DNA from 4 places in the Lysinibacillus sp. NPDC048646 genome. Region 1 is predicted to be linked to each of the others. Evidence: riboswitches for the same ligand, from Rfam matches in the RefSeq annotation. Region 1 holds a riboswitch; each other region holds the start of a gene.
What was found. Region 1 has a riboswitch for thiamine pyrophosphate ahead of thiW (energy coupling factor transporter S component ThiW). Riboswitches for the same ligand answer to the same signal wherever they lie in the genome.
Positions count from the first base shown of each region.

Region 2: another riboswitch for thiamine pyrophosphate. It lies ahead of thiM (hydroxyethylthiazole kinase); the one in region 1 lies ahead of thiW (energy coupling factor transporter S component ThiW).
Region 3: another riboswitch for thiamine pyrophosphate. It lies ahead of ACQKII_RS20290 (ABC transporter substrate-binding protein); the one in region 1 lies ahead of thiW (energy coupling factor transporter S component ThiW).
Region 4: another riboswitch for thiamine pyrophosphate. It lies ahead of thiT (energy-coupled thiamine transporter ThiT); the one in region 1 lies ahead of thiW (energy coupling factor transporter S component ThiW).

Region 1 covers NZ_JBNNLZ010000001.1:256,189-260,671, reverse strand. Annotated here, with positions in the region: gene ACQKII_RS01255 (VWA domain-containing protein) at 1-2,131, shown strand, start outside; gene thiW (energy coupling factor transporter S component ThiW) at 2,224-2,724, opposite strand; TPP riboswitch at 2,981-3,086, opposite strand; gene ACQKII_RS01245 (MFS transporter) at 3,221-4,417, opposite strand.
Region 2 covers NZ_JBNNLZ010000009.1:33,569-38,051, forward strand. Annotated here, with positions in the region: gene mbcS (acyl-CoA synthetase MbcS) at 1-1,249, opposite strand, end outside; TPP riboswitch at 1,440-1,538, shown strand; gene thiM (hydroxyethylthiazole kinase) at 1,627-2,382, shown strand; gene thiD (bifunctional hydroxymethylpyrimidine kinase/phosphomethylpyrimidine kinase) at 2,382-3,209, shown strand; gene thiE (thiamine phosphate synthase) at 3,196-3,831, shown strand; gene ACQKII_RS11835 (small, acid-soluble spore protein, alpha/beta type) at 3,920-4,138, opposite strand; gene thiI (tRNA uracil 4-sulfurtransferase ThiI) at 4,340-4,483, opposite strand, start outside.
Region 3 covers NZ_JBNNLZ010000025.1:46,803-51,285, forward strand. Annotated here, with positions in the region: gene parC (DNA topoisomerase IV subunit A) at 1-2,189, shown strand, start outside; TPP riboswitch at 2,333-2,444, shown strand; gene ACQKII_RS20290 (ABC transporter substrate-binding protein) at 2,686-3,681, shown strand; gene ACQKII_RS20295 (thiamine-binding protein) at 3,682-3,975, shown strand; gene ACQKII_RS20300 (ABC transporter permease) at 3,972-4,483, shown strand, end outside.
Region 4 covers NZ_JBNNLZ010000010.1:98,893-103,375, reverse strand. Annotated here, with positions in the region: gene ACQKII_RS12870 (polyphosphate kinase 2 family protein) at 136-966, opposite strand; gene ACQKII_RS12865 (hypothetical protein) at 1,174-1,887, shown strand; gene map (type I methionyl aminopeptidase) at 1,932-2,687, opposite strand; gene thiT (energy-coupled thiamine transporter ThiT) at 2,814-3,374, opposite strand; TPP riboswitch at 3,532-3,639, opposite strand; gene ACQKII_RS12850 (DUF4870 domain-containing protein) at 3,767-4,099, shown strand; gene ACQKII_RS12845 (hypothetical protein) at 4,284-4,406, shown strand; gene ACQKII_RS12840 (AAA family ATPase) at 4,448-4,483, opposite strand, start outside.

The sequences.
Region 1 (4,483 bases):
GCTAGTTTTATTAACGGACGCGAATGAAACAAAAGGTGATGCATTGGCGTTTGCTACCAAATTAAAAGGCGCCAATATTAGCGTAGATGTTGTGCCATTCAGTCAGTCCGTTGCCAATGATGTATCGCTTAAAAGCTTTGTGACACCACAGGTTGCTTATGTAGGGGAACAACAGCAACTTGTCACTGAAGTGAATGCGACCGCAGCAGGGCATGGAGAGCTATTGCTGTACGAAAATGATGAACTTATTCATCGAGAGGCAGTGGAACTTGCAGAAGGATCGAATGTATTTACGTATAAGCATACGGCCACTGCAGAGGGACTAGTCAAATACGAGGCACTTGTACAAGTTGGACAAGATGCAATATTTGAAAATAATAAATTAACGAGTGTCACGATGGTACAAAGTGAGCCTCACTTACTGATAGTGAACGGTTATGACACAGCATCACCAATTGCTGCGGCACTGGGGACGAAGTCAATTTCCTATGATGTAGTAGATGCAAAAAGTTTGCCGAATGAACTATCAAGTTATTTACAATATAATGCGATAATTTTTGATAATGTACCAGGGCATTTAGTTGGTGAGGCAAAAATGAGTGTTATCGAGCAGGCAGTGAAAAATTTTGGTGTCGGTTTTACAATGGTTGGCGGTGAAAATAGCTTTGGCTTGGGCGGCTATTTTAAAACACCAATCGAAACATTGTTACCGGTTGAAATGGAGATTAAAGGCAAAGAACAATTGCCATCTTTAGGTCTCGTTATCGTGCTCGACCGTTCGGGAAGTATGCATGGCACTAAGTTAGAGCTTGCCAAGGAAGCGGCAGCACGTTCTGTTGAAATGTTGCGTGATGAGGATACGCTTGGCTTTATCGCCTTTGATGATCGTCCTTGGGAAATTATTGAAACTGGACCGCTTGGCAATAAGGAAGAAGCAGTCGATACGATTTTATCGGTGACTCCTGGTGGCGGTACGGAAATATATAGTTCACTTGAAAAGGCTTATGAAAATTTGGCCGATCTAAAACTGCAACGAAAGCACATTATTTTATTAACTGACGGACAGTCACAAGCAGGGAATTATGAGGATTTAATAGCAACTGGTAAAGACAACGGGGTTACACTATCTACGGTTGCGATTGGGCAAGATGCAGATGGCAATTTACTGGAATCATTAAGTGAAATGGGTAGTGGACGTTACTACGATGTTATTGATGAACAGATGATTCCTTCTATATTATCACGTGAGACAGCGATGATTTCACGTACGTATATTGAAGACAATCCTTTTTATCCAGCAATTTATCATGCGTCGGGCTGGAATTCGTTATTTGCCAATGGTGTGCCACAAATGAATGCTTATATAGGTACAACCGCGAAGCAGGGTGCTTCTGTAATCGCGCAAAGCGAGAAGGAAGATCCAGTGATAGCACAGTGGCAATATGGTCTTGGGAAGACTTTCGCTTTCACATCGGACTCCACAGGAAAATGGACAGGAGACTGGGCAAGATGGCAGGAATGGGGCACGTTTTGGCAAACGATCATTTCGCAAATGCTACCAAGCTATAACGATGTGGCCTATGACGTACGTCTAGATACGGATGGCTCTTTTGTTATTACCGACCCGACAAACGAAGCTGCATTTTTAGATATCGTCGCTGTCAATGAAGCGGGTGAAGAGCTAGAGATGCAACTAGAAACAATATCTGCCTCGCAAGTTCGTGCAACGGTACAAGCAGAACCAGGTCTTATCTTCTTCCGCATTGCCGATGAAGAACAGGCGATTTACCAGGCAGGTCTAAGTGTTCCGTATAGTGCCGAATATGAATTAAGACCTGTAAATGAAAAACTAGTGGAAGAACTTACAAAGCAAACTGGTGGCAATGTGTTAGAGGAACCGCAGGAAGTCTTCCGCGATTTCACACAAAAAGGAGCAGAGCGCCAAAATATTGCAACCTGGCTTCTTTTAGCAGGGATGTTACTATTCTTCATCGATATTACAATCCGTCGTTTTGGATGGAGTTTCTTAACAAAAGTCAAACAACAAGAGAAAATGGTAGAGGATACACTAGAGCAAGTAGAAGATACAAACGTAGCGCAGCTGTTAAAAGGCATGAAGAAACGACATTAACGATTTAATACGCTAAATTTAAAACGCAGGGCAAAATTTAAAATCATTTTGCCCTGCGTTTTTGTGTTTAAACAATAGACAAGTACAGTCAGCTAATAAAGTGTCATGTTAAAACTTTTGACAAGTACGGTTTTGCGTAGACTGCTGGCAACGACAATTCCTAAGATTGCCCCAATAACACTTGATGTTAAAAAAGCAGGCATGAAAAATAATGCCGCAACAGATGTACCCATTAAAAAATGTGCGTAGGGAACTGCTACGAGAGATGCAAGGATACCTGTCCCAAGCATTTCACCAACAGCTGCTAACCAAATCTTACCACTGTATTTATAGAAAAGCGCTGCGCACAATGCGCCGATGACACTACCTGGAATAGCTAAAAGAGATCCTGTTCCTGTAAGAATACGAATAATAGCTGTGACAAGGGCAACCATGATGGTAGGTACTGGACCTAGTAAAATGGCGCCGATGACATTAATGGCATGTTGTACAGGATAGGCTCGCGCAATCCCTGTTGGAATCGAGACAAAGGCAGAGCCTGCTACAGCAATTGAGACTAATAAAGCCATGATTGTTAATTTTCGAACCGACATATTTTTCACTCCTTTTATAGAACATCGCTGATAGGGCAAGAGAAATCGCTGATAGATTACAGAACATCGCTGATAGGGCAAGAGAAATCGCTGATAGACTGTAGAATATCGCTGATAGGGTAAGAGAAATCGCTGATAGACTGCAGAGTATAGCTGATAGACCACAGAATATAACTGCTAGCACTCTCAATCGAAAATAATCAAAAAACCGCTTCCTCACAACATAAGGAAGCGGCCTTGCATTTACATATTAAAAAAGCAAGTGTCGTCACTTCCCTACGCTAGTGTGAACTAGATCAGGTTCAAAGGGTTCATGTATACATACACATCTCAGTCTTAGAAAGACGCCCCTAGTGGTTTGGAAACGATTTAATTTTTTAAAGTATAAATACTTTCATCATCTAGTCATTCAATCACATGCGCTTCGTCACTTCGCGAAAGCGCTTTTTACCTAATAATGTACCATGCTACTAAAAATAGTCAATAACTATTCAGACTATTTCAAATCAGGTTGCATAAGATGTGGTGCTTTTTTCAATGTCCAGATAAGGGCAAGGAAGAAGCAAGCCAATAAAATAATTGCCCCAAAAATATAAGGGCTATTCATATTCCAATCGAATAATACACCTGCTAGTGCAGGGCCAATCATATTACCAAGACTCATATATGCATTATTAAGACCAGCGGCAAAGCCTTGTTCAGTATCAGCAAGTTTAGAAATTAGCGTGTTGACAGCTGGTCGAATCAAAGTTGTTGCCGTTGAGAAAATTGTTGCTACGAGTAAAATAAGTGCAAAGCCAGATGCAAATAAAATTAAATAGATTGAAACGGATGCAATAAATAAATTGACTAACACAACCTTCATCTCACCGTAGCGATTAAAAAGAGGTGTAATAATGAACATTTGTACAACAACACCGAAAGCACCGCCTACCACTAATAGTATGGCAATATCTCCAGGAGTGTAATTGAATTTTTCCGTAACAAATAGTGATAATGTCGTTTGGAAATTAGCGATTCCGAACGAGAATACAAGCATAATAATAAGCATTACAAAGTAAGGCATTTTGACGGAACGTACCATTTGTTTCGCAAGATTATCTTGTTTTTGCGCCTTTTGAGATGTGCTTGGTTTTGTTGAAGGTAAAAGAAAGAATGAGAGAATAGCTGCTATAATAGCTGCAGCACCAGCCGTATAGAATGGGAAGTGCAGACTAACCTTCGATAAAAAGCCCCCTATACCAGGTCCAATCATAAAGCCAAGAGACATAGCCGCCCCTAACATACCCATCCCCTTGCCTCGTTCTTCATAGGTTGTAACATCAGCTACAAAAGCCATAATAGGAGGTGCGATGAAGGCAGAACCTAAACCTCCAAAAAAACGCGCGAGAAAGAGCATCCAAATATCCGTTGAAAGCCCAAACGAAATTTGTGCAAGTCCAGTTACGATGAGGCCAAAAATAATTAGATTTTTTCGCCCATACTGGTCAGAAAGATTCCCAGCAATTGGAGAAAATACAAACTGTGCCAAGGCGAACGTTGCAATAAGCATGCCAAGAATTTGTCCTGCAGCACCAAATATTTTTAAATACTCAGGCATAACAGGAATAATAATACCAATACTCCCCATTGCGATAAACATATTAAACATTAAAATATACAAAGCCGCCTTATTCGACTTCTGCTGGGTCATCCATTAGCCCCCCTTTTTCAATTCAAATATACTACAGTCTACCATAAAGGCTAGTAAGATTCTATC
Region 2 (4,483 bases), on a different contig from region 1:
GCCCCTCAAACCAAAAATAACCATCTTTATCTTTATATGCACGGTCACCAGTGATATACCAATCACCTCGAAATTGTAAACTTGTGCGTTCCGGATCTTTAAAATACTTTTTAAATAAGGCCGGTGTTTTACGATGAACCGCTATATCACCAACGACACCTTCGGAAACTAGCGTACCAAAATCGTCAATAATTTCTACGGTATTTCCTGGTGTTGGTTTCCCCATGGAGCCAACACGCGCCTCCATACCTACCATTGTTCCGACAAGTAATGTATTTTCCGTTTGTCCATAGCCATCACGTACCTGTAGTGTAAAGTTTTGTAAGAATATTTTCATAACCTCACTATTCAGCGGTTCGCCTGCTGATACAGCTTGGCGGATTTCACTCAAATTATAGTCATGTAAATTTTCAAGTGCTGCCATAAAACGATACTCAGTTGGCGTACAGCACAGCACGTTGATTTTAAATTTTTCAAGTAATGTTAAGTAAGTAGCTGCATTAAATTTTCCCTTGTATACAAAAGCTGTCGCGCCGCTTCCTAAGGTCGCAAGGAATGGACTCCATATCCATTTTTGCCACCCTGGTGCTGCAGTAGCCCATACGATATCATTTTCCTGAACACCTAACCAATTTGGTGCAGTTGTCCGTAAATGTGCGTAACCCCAGCTATGTGTATGAACAGCAGCCTTCGGATTACCTGTTGTCCCACTTGTATAAGCAAGAAATGCGATATCAGTACTCTTCGTTGGCGTAGAACTTGTATACGTGGTTGGTTGATTTTTCATTTGTTCTAACAGTGGTTGCCATGGTTCATGTGCATGACCGATGACAAACTGCTGTACACCTTCCAAATTTTCAACCTCATCAAATTGCTCAATATAAGGCTCATAGGCAATAACTGCCTTTGCATCAGCATGTGTGATTCGATAGTCGATATCTTTTGCACGTAACATCTCAGAGCTTGGAATAATCGTTAAGCCCGCCTTTAATGCTGCAATATAAACAATGTATGCCTCAACTGATCTCGGCACCATCACTAAAAGCACATCTCCTTTGACTAATCCTTTAGCTGTTAATATATGTGCTGCCTGATTTGCCTTTTCAAGTAAACTTGCATATGTAATGTATTGAATTTCTTCGTTTTCGTTATAAACAATTAAAGCATTTTTAGTTGGATGCTGTGCATACTTTTCAATTTCCTGTGCAATGTTATACCACTCTGGTGCGAGTAAATCTTGTCTTTTCATGGCATATGCCCCCTTTGCTATGCTCATTATAAAACTCATTTTTCATGATTTTCAATGGAAGAACCCTTATTTTTGAAAAGTCATGACAACTATCATACTTCTCTATATGGCATCAGTCACTGCTTTTACTAAAATGAGAAATCTCTATTGAACACAAAGAAAAAGTATGATACATTTTGGTCAACTAAAATCATGATTGCAGGGGGACTCATCCTGAGTTGAGAAGGTAAAACCTGACCCTTTGAACCTGTTAGTTAATACTGACGTAGGGAGCAATACATCTTGTTATTGATGAAAAGCTCTTTTTACGTGTATTCTCTTCACGAAAAAGAGCTTTTTTTGCATGCTTACGTCCATCCAAAAAAGGAGGGCTTAAAATGATTTTCCAAACTATCCGTAAACAACAGCCACTTATTCACTGTATAACAAACTATGTAGTGGCAAATTTTCAAGCAAATGGCTTATTGGCAATTGGCGCTTCTCCTGTAATGGCCGATGAAGTCGATGAAGTCGAAGAAATGGTCAGAATCGCTTCCGCTCTATTATTAAATACTGGTACGATTAATGAACGTACAAAGGAATCTATGTTACGAGCAGGGAAAATGGCCAATACACTTGGCATTCCGATAATTTTAGATCCTGTTGGTGCAGGAGCAACTACTTTTCGAAAAAATACGGTTCACCAGCTATTAACACATGTAAAATTCGCTGTTATTCGTTGCAATATTGGTGAACTTGCTGCTATTGCCAATGTGAGTTGGCAACAAAAAGGCATCGACAGTGGTAACGGCTCGATTTGTATTGAGGATGAAGCAAAGAAAATTGCCCAACGCTTTGACTGTATCGTTATTGTGACCGGTGAAAAAGATTTTATAACCGATGGTGAACAGATGCATTGGGTTGTTGGTGGGCATCATCAGATGACCGAAGTCACAGGGACAGGCTGCCTATTAAGTGCAATTTGTGCCGCAGCATATGTTGCACAAATCGAGCCATTTAAACAATTAGTAAACACTTTATTAGCTTATAAAAAACTAGCTGAATTTGCTGCTTCCTCTACGCAAAATATTGGTGATTTTCAAATAGCTGTCTTAAATGAGTTACATCGCCTTTCGAAGGACGGTGAAAAATAATGCATATCGTGACTACAATTGCGGGCTCAGATAGTGGTGGTGGTGCAGGTATTCAAGCAGATTTAAAAACATTTCAAGAATTAAAGGTATTTGGCACTTCCGTTATTACAGCATTAACTGCACAAAATACACTAGGTGTGTCAGAGGTTTTACCGATTGATACCAAATTTATTGAAAAACAATTTCAGGCACTATTAGAGGATTTTTCGATTAGTGCGCTCAAAACAGGCATGCTTTTTTCCTCTGAAATTATTCAGACAATCGCCAATATCATGGCTGATTTTGATATACCACTTATCATTGATCCAGTAATGATTGCTAAAGGGGGCGAAAGTTTATTGCAACAACAAGCAATTGAGACAATGCGATGTTATTTATTGCCGTTAGCAGCAGTCATTACGCCAAATATCCCTGAAGCAGAAGTGTTAACAGGAAAAAAAATAGATGATATTGCATCCATAAAGCAGGCTGCTCAAACACTTTTACAACTAGGTACACGTTGTGTGGTCATTAAAGGTGGGCATTTAACTGACGAAAATTTTGCGACTGACTATGTATTTTTTAAAGATGGTCGTGCTTTTTCCATGCAAACTACACGTATAGCAACAAAAAACACTCATGGTACAGGTTGCACATTTTCTGCTGCATTAGCAGCTTTTATAGGGCGAGAATTACCTATAGATTCAGCTATAGTAGAAGCAAAAAAGTTTATTCAGTTAGCAATTACACATGATCTATCTATTGGCAATGGGCACGGTCCGACGAATCATTTCGCCTACCAAAAATACAAAGATTCTTGCGAGGTGACCATTCATGAATTGTCATGATTTAAGGCTTTATTTTATTATGGGTTCGACAAACGTTAAAAATCGCTCTCCCTTAGAAGTGCTTGAAGAAGCACTGCAATCTGGCATTACTATGTTTCAATTTCGTGAAAAGGGTCCAGATGCATTGACTGGCCAAGCTTATGAAAATTTTGCTCGAAGTTGTCAAAAGCTTTGCAAACAGTATCATATTCCGTTTATCGTCAATGATGATCTAGAGCTTGCCTTAAAACTTGATGCGCATGGCATCCATATTGGGCAAGATGATTTCCCTGTTGCTGTTATTCGAGAAAAAATCGGAAATATGTTACTTGGTGTTTCTGTTCATACAAAAGATGAATTGCAAATTGCCTTACAGCACGAAGCTGATTATGTAGGCATCGGTCCTATTTTTGCAACCACTTCAAAAAGAGATGCCAAACAACCGAGTGGTACTGAATTTTTACAGCAAGCCTGTACTGATTATCCTGAATTGCCGATAGTGGCAATTGGCGGTATTGATGAATTCAATGCACAGACAGTATTAAAAGCTGGTGCGAATGGTATTGCTGTTATCTCTGCTATTTGTGAAAGTGTAAATATAAAAAATACTGTGTCGACTTTAACATCATTTCAATCACGTTAGTACGGGATAAAAACAGTAAATTTAAACAAACTAAAACCAGTGCCTTTTACGGTCACTGGTTTTAAGTTTATAAATGCTTATTCTGCATTTATTGGTTGTTGTTTGGCATACCTTTTAATTGAGATTCTGCCATTTGTACAAGACGTTTAGTGATTTCACCACCAACGGAACCGTTGGCACGAGCTGAAGCGTCAGCTCCTAATTGAACACCAAATTCTTGTGCAATTTCGTATTTCATTTGATCTAGTGCTTGTTGTACACCAGGTACTGCAAGCTGGTTTGAACTGCGGTTGTTGTTGTTTGTCATGTTTCTCACCTCCTTGTGAATATAGAATGTGCGTTATTTGTTTTTTAATACAAAAATTTTATAGGTAAAATGTAACTGCAAAGGAAACCTATTTACAATCAAATAAAAACCGTCTCATAATAGAATTTTGAGACGGTTTCTTTCCTATATATATATAACGAATCGAGTTTGCTTAATAGCAGAACAAATTAAAATTTACTTCTATAAAAGATCTGCAAATTTATCAGCAGGCTGTTCTTTTTTGGGGAAAATATAGACCTCACGATTTTTCACAGCTCGATCGATTAGTTCATCGAAATCAGAAAAGCTTTCATAATGCTCAACTTTTTCAAGTTTTGGTTTCGT
Region 3 (4,483 bases), on a different contig from region 1:
ATAGCTCTGTATATGAAGCAATGGTACGGATGAGTCAGGATTGGAAAGCTCGTCATATGCTGATAGAAATGCATGGTAATAACGGCTCGGTTGATGGAGATCCACCTGCAGCGATGCGTTATACAGAAGCCAGACTTTCTGCGATTGCAGCTGAAATGTTACGGGATATTGGCAAAAAAACGGTAGAATTTGTGCCAAACTTTGATGACCAGGATATGGAACCGACGGTGTTACCTGCACGCTTTCCAAATCTGCTTGTCAATGGTTCTACAGGGATTTCTGCTGGTTATGCTACAGATATTCCACCACACGCTCTTGACGAGGTCCTCGATGCGGTTTTAATGCGTTTAGATCACCCAAAATCAACTGTTGATGAGCTCATGACGGTCATAAATGGGCCCGATTTCCCAACTGGTGGGATCATACAAGGTGTAGATGGTATAAAAAAAGCTTATGAAACCGGGCGTGGCAAAATTATCGTACGTGCTCTGGCAGTCATTGAACCTTTAAAAGGGGGTAAAGAGCAAATCGTTATTACCGAATTGCCATATGATGTCAATAAAGCGAACCTTGTGAAGAAAATAGATGAACAACGTGTCGATAAACGTCTCGAAGGGATTGCAGAAATACGTGACGAATCTGATCGTACGGGCTTACGAGTTGTCATCGAATTAAAAAAAGATATTCCAGGACAAGGTATTTTACATTACTTATTTAAAACAACTGATTTGCAAGTAGCTTATAATTTTAATATGATTGCCATTCATAATCGACGTCCGACAATGATGACATTACCTTTGTTGCTTGATGCTTATATTGCGCATCAAAAGGAAGTTGTGACAAATCGATCTATCTATGATTTACAAAAAGCGAAGGAGCGTTCTCACATTGTGGAAGGGCTTATTAAAGCGCTATCAATTTTAGATGAAGTAATTGCGACAATTCGATCATCTAATGATAAACGCGACGCTAAAACAAATTTACAAGTGAAGTTTGACTTTACTGAAGTGCAATCAGAGGCAATAGTAAGCTTACAATTATACCGTTTAACCAATACAGATATAACAGAACTTCGCCATGAACAGGATGAATTAAATACACTGATTGCCAAGCTTGAAGGTATTCTTAATAGTGAAGCAAAGCTAGTGCGTGTCATAAAACAGGAATTACTCGATATTAAAAAGCGCTTTACAGAACCACGTCGTTCAAAAATAGAACGTGACATTGAAGAAATTAAAATCACATTAGACGTCCTTGTACCAAGTGAAGAAGTAGTGGTGACAGTAACAAAAGATGGCTATATTAAGCGTACATCAACACGTTCTCATGCGGCCTCCAATGGTCAAGATTTCGCCATGAAGGATTCCGATTATTTACTGTATGAGGGAAATTTAAATACGCAGCATCATGTGTTACTTTTCACAAATCGTGGCAACTATATTTATCAACCGGTGCATGAATTACCCGATATTCGTTGGAAAGACCTTGGTCAGCATATTTCAAGTATTGTGCCGACTAATGAAGATGAATCCATTATTGCGGTCTATGGCTTCGAAACATTTGAACAGCCTAATACCTATATTTTAACAGCGACTAAAGATGGTCAAATTAAGCGATCACCGTTAACAGATTATGCGGTAACTCGTTATTCTAAGCCAATTAAAACGATGAATGTGAAGTCTGGCGATGAAATGATTTTTGCGGATATTGTTACAGACGACGCGGAATTATTATTAATAACAGATACAGCCTATGCGATCCGCTTCCCAATTGAAGAATTGCCTGTTACTGGTGTGAAAACTGGAGGGGTAAAAGGAATAACGCTTAAAGAAGGCGAAGTATTAGTTGGTGTAACAATCTTACAGCCAAGTGACACAGAATATGTTGTGATTGTGACACAGCGTGGGGCAGCGAAGAAAATGAATGTCGCTGAGGTAGAAATGGCAAGCCGTGCAAAACGAGGTCTAAAAGTATTAACAGAGTTAAAAGCACATCCTCATCGTATCGTCTCAGTTATTCGAGCGACTGATGATGAAAAAATTGTTGTGGAAACTGTAAAGGGTGTTCAAGAAGTGATTGATGTGAAAGGGTTAACCCGTTCTGATCGTCATTCGAACGGCTCCTTTAAAGTGGATATAGCTACTGACGGTGCGATTGCACATGTTTTAAAGGCTAAAAATGAAAAATAATACGAGATAAACAATGTGGCCCATGTTCTTACCGAGAACTGGGCTTTTTTTGATTTCATTGTTATCTATTCGCTACGTATGTAAATAGAGCCTTGTCATTTTCATAGAGATATGGGTATAATAGTCCTCGAAAAGTTCATATGTTAAGAATGTAGGGGGGCTGGTAGTTGCCAGCTGAGATTGTGTCCGTTAAGACGCTGACCCTTTGAACCTGATTTGGCTCGTACCAGCGTAGGGAACATCTATTCAAAAAGAGTACGTTATTTTTTGATACCGATTTCAAACGTCTGGGATGACTCCTGGGCGTTTTTTTATGTCTTGGTAATGTAGCACACCTCTGAGTTGACTCATTACCACGGATGAACGTGTTGGTACACGCACTTACTTTCTTTCGAAATGCATAGCTCTTTTCAAGTGAAAACGAGCGATACCTTTTTCGGATGGTTAAAACATTCAAACATGAACACTTTCATATTACTTACTGGGAGGATTCAGCATGAAGAAATGGTTATTCATCCTTGTTGCAGCGCTTTTAACATTAGTCGGCTGTAGCGACAAAGAGGACAAAAAAGAGTCGAATTCATTAAAAAAAGTATCAGTCGTACTGGACTGGACACCCAATACAAATCACACAGGGCTTTATGCGGCGAATAAGCTTGGCTATTTTGAGGAACAGGGTTTAGATGTAGACATTCTATTACCTGGCGATGCAGGAGCCGATCAGCTTGTGGCATCTGGTAAGGCTGAGTTTGGTGTCAGCTACCAAGAGTCAATTACACAGGCACGTGTGCAGGATGTACCGTTAGTATCTATTGCAGCCGTTATTCAGCATAATACATCTGGTTTTGCGTCTCTTGCAGCAAATGGTATAACATCACCGAAGGATTTTGAAGGAAAAACATATGGCGGTTGGGGTGCTCCACTTGAACAGGCTGTACTGCAATCATTAATGCAAACAGAGAATGCAGATGTCAATCAGTTGGATATTGTGAATGCCGGTGATTTAGATTTCTTCACAATGATGCAGAAAGATATTGATTTTGCATGGATATACTATGCATGGACAGGTATCGAAGCTGAATTACGTGGGGAAAAACTAAACATGATGTATTTAACAGACTATAGTGAACAGCTTGACTACTATACACCCGTACTTGCAACAAATGAAAAAATGATTTCAGAGAATCCTGATACTGTTAAAGCATTTGTTGCGGCAGTTGCAAAGGGCTATGAATATGCCATCAATCAACCGAAAGAAGCGGCTGACATTCTACTAGAAGCGGCACCTGATTTAGATAAAGAACTTGTACATAAAAGTCAGGAATGGCTAGCTGACAAGTATCAGGATGATGCCACACAATGGGGCGAACAAAAATTAGCAGTATGGAAAAATTACGCTGATTGGATGACCAGTAATAAAGTTTTAGAAGGTGAATTCAATCCAGAAAAGGCATTTACCAACGATTTTTTACCTGCTAAGGAGGCAAAGTAAATGGCAAATTCATTAATAAGTGTTCAAATCATACCGAAAACTGAAAAATATGAGGACGTTATTCCTTTTGTTGACGCGGCTATTGCTGTGATTGATGCTTCTGGAGTGAAATATGAGGTACATCCACTGGAAACGACAATGGAAGGCGAGCTATCTAGTTTGCTACAAATTATAGAAGACATGAATAAAAAGATGATTGCGCTTGGTGCTATAAACGTCATAACCCAAGTGAAAATTTTATATCAACCAACAGGTATTACGATGGGGACGTTAACGGAGAAATATCGAGGATGAGACAGGTCATAAAGAAAGGGAGGACGATTATTTTTATCGTCTTCCTCTTATTCGTATGGGAACTAATTGTTCAATTCGCACAAATCCCCCAATGGCTATTACCAGCACCGAGTGCTATTGTAATAGAAGCTATTCAATCCTATAAAGCATTTTTACCACATGTCTTTGCCAGTGTACAGTTGGCACTTTTGGGTCTTGCTATTGGGATAATGTTTGGGTTAAGTGTTGCTGTATTGTTACATCGTTCGGCTATGATTCGAGAATTATTGTATCCGATTCTAATTGTGTCGCAAAACGTACCTGTGCTTGTACTAGCACCACTGTTAATTATCTGGTTTGGCTTTGGTTTATTACCTAAACTGATTATTATTTGTCTGGTTTGCTTCTTTCCCATTGTGATTGCAGCTATGGACGGTTTTCGTCAAACTTCATCTGAATTAAAACATTATTTTGAGATGGTCGGTGCAACGAAAGCGCAAACATTTTGGAAACTTGAATGGCCATATGC
Region 4 (4,483 bases), on a different contig from region 1:
ACCGTATATGCCCGATTGGCTCAACTAACAATCAGTGAGGGCCCCTACTGATTGGAGTTTTACTTTATTGTATGTAAAAAAAGATGCTGCTACAACTAAAACTACCCACGTCTTGTTTTCACAGCATCTAACCGATTATTTATTTGTTTGTTCTTGTTTTTTCGAGTGCCCTTGTAATATTTCTATACTAGATGATTCTGCATCTTCTAAAAAGGATTTATCTAAAATATTTGTTAAATGTAACCCACGTTTTTGTGACTCCCGCTCAATATGTGCAATTGTTTCTTGTAAAACTTGCACCCTTGCATGTTTTTTATCGTTACCTGCCACTAAAATCCACGGGGCATTCTTTTTATCTGTTTTATCAAACATATCATTTGCAGCATCAATATACAGTGGTGTTTTTTCACGATTTCGCCAGTCTTCATCCGTCAATTTCCACGATTTATATGGATCCTGTTCACGTTCTTTAAAACGTTTTAACTGCTCCTCATCCGACACATGAAGCCAGAACTTCACGATAATATAGTCACCATCAGTTAAAAGCTTTTCAAAGTGGTTAATTTCCTCATATGCACGTGTCCATTCGTTCTTTGTGGCAAATCCTTCAATACGCTCTACCAACACACGCCCATACCATGAACGGTCGAAAATAGCGATTTGTCCATGCTGTGGTAATTTTCTCCAGAATCGTTGTAAATAGTTATAACGAAGTTCATGTGGCTGAGGTGCTGAAATTGGATGTACGACATAACCACGTGGATCTACGCGTTCAATCAGACGCTTTATCGCGCCACCCTTACCTGCCGCATCCATACCTTCAAATACTAAAATAAGCCCGATTTTATTTTTTAGTAAAAACTGCTGGGCATTTAACATTTCATATTGAAGTACTTTTAATTTCTTTTTATACATTTTTTTATCTAGTTCAATTGAAAGGTCTAAATTTTTTAGATTTTGAGTCATTAAAACTTCACTCCTCTAATTTGGATAATCTTATTGTACTAAAGAAATATATGGATGCCTATCCAAATGGTAAATTGTAGATAAATTTGGCGAAACAAGACGATACATTAGTGACAATTTCCGCTATAATGAAAATAGAAAATTTGTGACAGTCCTATACTTATTTGTCTTTTCCCTATACAATTTAACACGAAGGGAGAGGAAACTATGCCTCAATTTATTTTGATGACAATATCTTATATTGTCGCGCTCATCCTAACCTTTTCATCCTATTTCATAAAAATAAATGGTCAATCTTCGTTAGAAATCTCTAATCGTTTTCCCGTTATGTTTGCACCTTTTAATGTTAGTTATGTAATTTGGATTGTGGTTTACTTTTTACTTGGCTATTGGTTAGTTATGAATTTCAAAAAGACAACGATTAAACAGACTGTTCTCTTTAGTAGCGTCTGTATATTGCAGGCGTTTGCCATAATGTTTTGGCATCAGGAATTATTTGTCGTGTCACTTTGCAGTACGTTTATATTAGTAATATATTTATTTTTACTGTACAAAACGTACCCACTTAGTAATAATGCGTTAACAGGTCGAATGCCGTTTTCTATCTATTTCGCATGGGCGACTTTTACCTTGATGACAAATGCAAGTTTTACATTAACATCGTATGAATGGAACGGCTTCGGTCTTAGCAATCCACTTTGGGCAGTTATTTTACTGACTATTGGCGTTGCCATAGCACTACATATTCGCTTTCATCACTTCGATATTGTGTATCCGAGTGTTTTTATCTGGGCCTATATAGGTATTGCGTTACATAATGGCTTTGATGAATTACTCGTGACAACAGCTGCCTTGTTTTTATGCGGGGTGCTCCTGGTTGGTATACAATTCATTAAAAAAAATCCCGCCTACCAAAAATAACTTGGTAAGCAGGATTTTTTTCTATCAATAGCTTCTAAAATAAATTACTCTTCATCTAACGATGTCAAAATGATTGGTTTGTCTTTTGTTACAATAATCGAATGTTCGATTTGGGCAACTAATGATTTGTCTGGTGTAACAAATGTCCAACCATCACCAGCTTCAACGATATGCTCTGCTTTTGCTGAGATGAACGGCTCAACGGCTAACACCATCCCCTCTTTCATAATTGTGGAATCCCATGCATCGTAATAGTTTAAAATGTGATTTGGCTCATCATGCAAAGAACGGCCTAGTCCGTGACCCGTTAAGTTCATGATGACTGTTAAATCGTTGGCATATGCTTCACGTTCAACAGCTTTCCCAATTTGGTTTAATTTTGAGCCAGCTTTTACTTTTGTCATCGCACGATCAAAAGCACTTTTTGCTACGACGCAGAGTTTTTCTTTTTCTTCATAACCTTCTCCGACTACGAACGAAATACCTGTATCAGCAAAATAGCCATTTAGTGAACCTGACACATCAATATTAACAATATCGCCTTCTTGAATAACACGGCTCCCTGGTATACCATGCGCTACTTCTTCATTAACACTAATACAAGTGTAACCTGGGAAATCATATTCACCCTTTGGTCCTGAAATAGCTCCTGCTTCCGCAAACATGCGACCTGCAATTTCATCTAATTCAAGTGTTGTCACACCTGGTTTTGTAGCAGCCTTCATTGCTTCACGAATTTCAGCACAAATACGTCCGATCTTTTTAAAGGCTTCAATCTCTTCTTGCGTTTTTACAATCATTTTTAACGTCCCTTTCATCTAATATCTACACTCTAATATATCATAACAACCATACAATGATGAACAATACGCGCAAATTCTCTCAGAAAAGCCGCCTGCACCTTGTAGGAACAGACGGCGTAAACTTTAAGATTTTCTTTGCATTAATTGTGGAGCTGCTGTAAATAAAAGAACTCCTGCAACAGCTGTTAAAATTGTTGCTGGTAGCATATACGTTCCATTGTAAATAATGGAGTAAATCCAGGCGTTTTGATCGCCAGCATACTCTGCGAAGAACACAGCCCCTGCTATCGTATGTGCCATATAACGTAAGAAGCCTGCTAATACAGTTCCAATGACAATATAAATAGCCATTTTCTTTTTGTTTAAATTCGCTGCTGCCTCAAGTACAGGCTTACGCACAAACGCCACTAAACCAACTACCGTGAAGGCAACCCCATAATCCAATAAACCTTGAAGCCAGTGCACAATATACGCACCGAACATTGTTTGCATGACGCCAATCAGTAGTCCCGTTGTCAGCCCTGCAAAGAGACCCCAGCGAAATGCCATTAAAATAATCGGTATCATCACGAGACTAACTGAGCCACCTTGTGCCCATACTTTAAAAGAAACTTGATCGAGTACAAGACCCACTGCTGCAAAAATCGCAATCTCCACCAGCATTAATAGTCTTTTTCTGTCCATACTATTATTCTCTCCTTTGTTCCGATGTAGGATACAAGAGCAGGAATAGAAATCAGTTATACTGTTATGACTCATCTGACATCCATTTCACCTCATTCAGTACACTGAATGAAGATAAAAAAAACGATGCCAGGACAGAGCCTCACATCGTAAAAGTGTCGGTTTCTATCCACATCCCTACGCAAGCTTTAACTTACAGGTTCGAAGAGTATAGGCATTACGTGCCCAGTCTCAGCTGACATCATCAGCTCCCCTTGTGGTCGTTACATCTTAAATTTGCTTGAACATCCTCATTGTACGCAAACACTTTTATGATTACAACCATTTCCTCATTAATTTTTTTGAAACTTTTGAGATTTTCATGCGTAAATTTTAAATAAGGAGGGATTACTATGGAGAACCAAAAAATATTATCTGCCTTTAGTTATCTCAGCATATTTTTCGCACCTTTTATTGTGCCGTTAATTGTTTATTTCGTGTCAAAAGATGGGGAAGTGAAGCGCCATTCAATCCGCGCGCTTATATCACACTTAATTCCATTTCTTTTCGGTATCATTTTCTTTATCGTCTTCCTGTTTTCATCTATGTCATTGAATACGTTTGAACCTGACACAAATGGCAATACATTCATTATCATCTGGTTTGCTGCGTTTGCCCTATACTTACTCGTATCTCTTGGCATTGTCATATGGAACATCGTTCAAGCTGTACGCGTTATCCGTTAATATTTATGTTTCATCCTCGTGTTAAAGTGAACTTAATAGTTGGGGCTTCACTTTGTCCCAACTATTATTAGTTGAACCAATCGGGCACGTACGAGAGCTTGATTCACGCTTTAGATGGTCATCTTCTCTCTCGTTAGTGTGGGACAAACAGGTAGAAATAATCGTATAAGGGAGCTGATATTTCATGAAAGTATCTAAGGTCGTAAAAACTGCTGTCAAATTAGCGCCTATTGTGATTCCAATCGTCAAAAAAGTAGTTGCCGCAAAAAAAGGAACAACTCCTAATCCAACTACCCGTAGAAAATAAAGAGAAGGCGTAACCTTGCATGAAAGGAATACGCCTTCTCTCTATTTCACTTCAAAGCGTGTTTTGCTATGTCCACT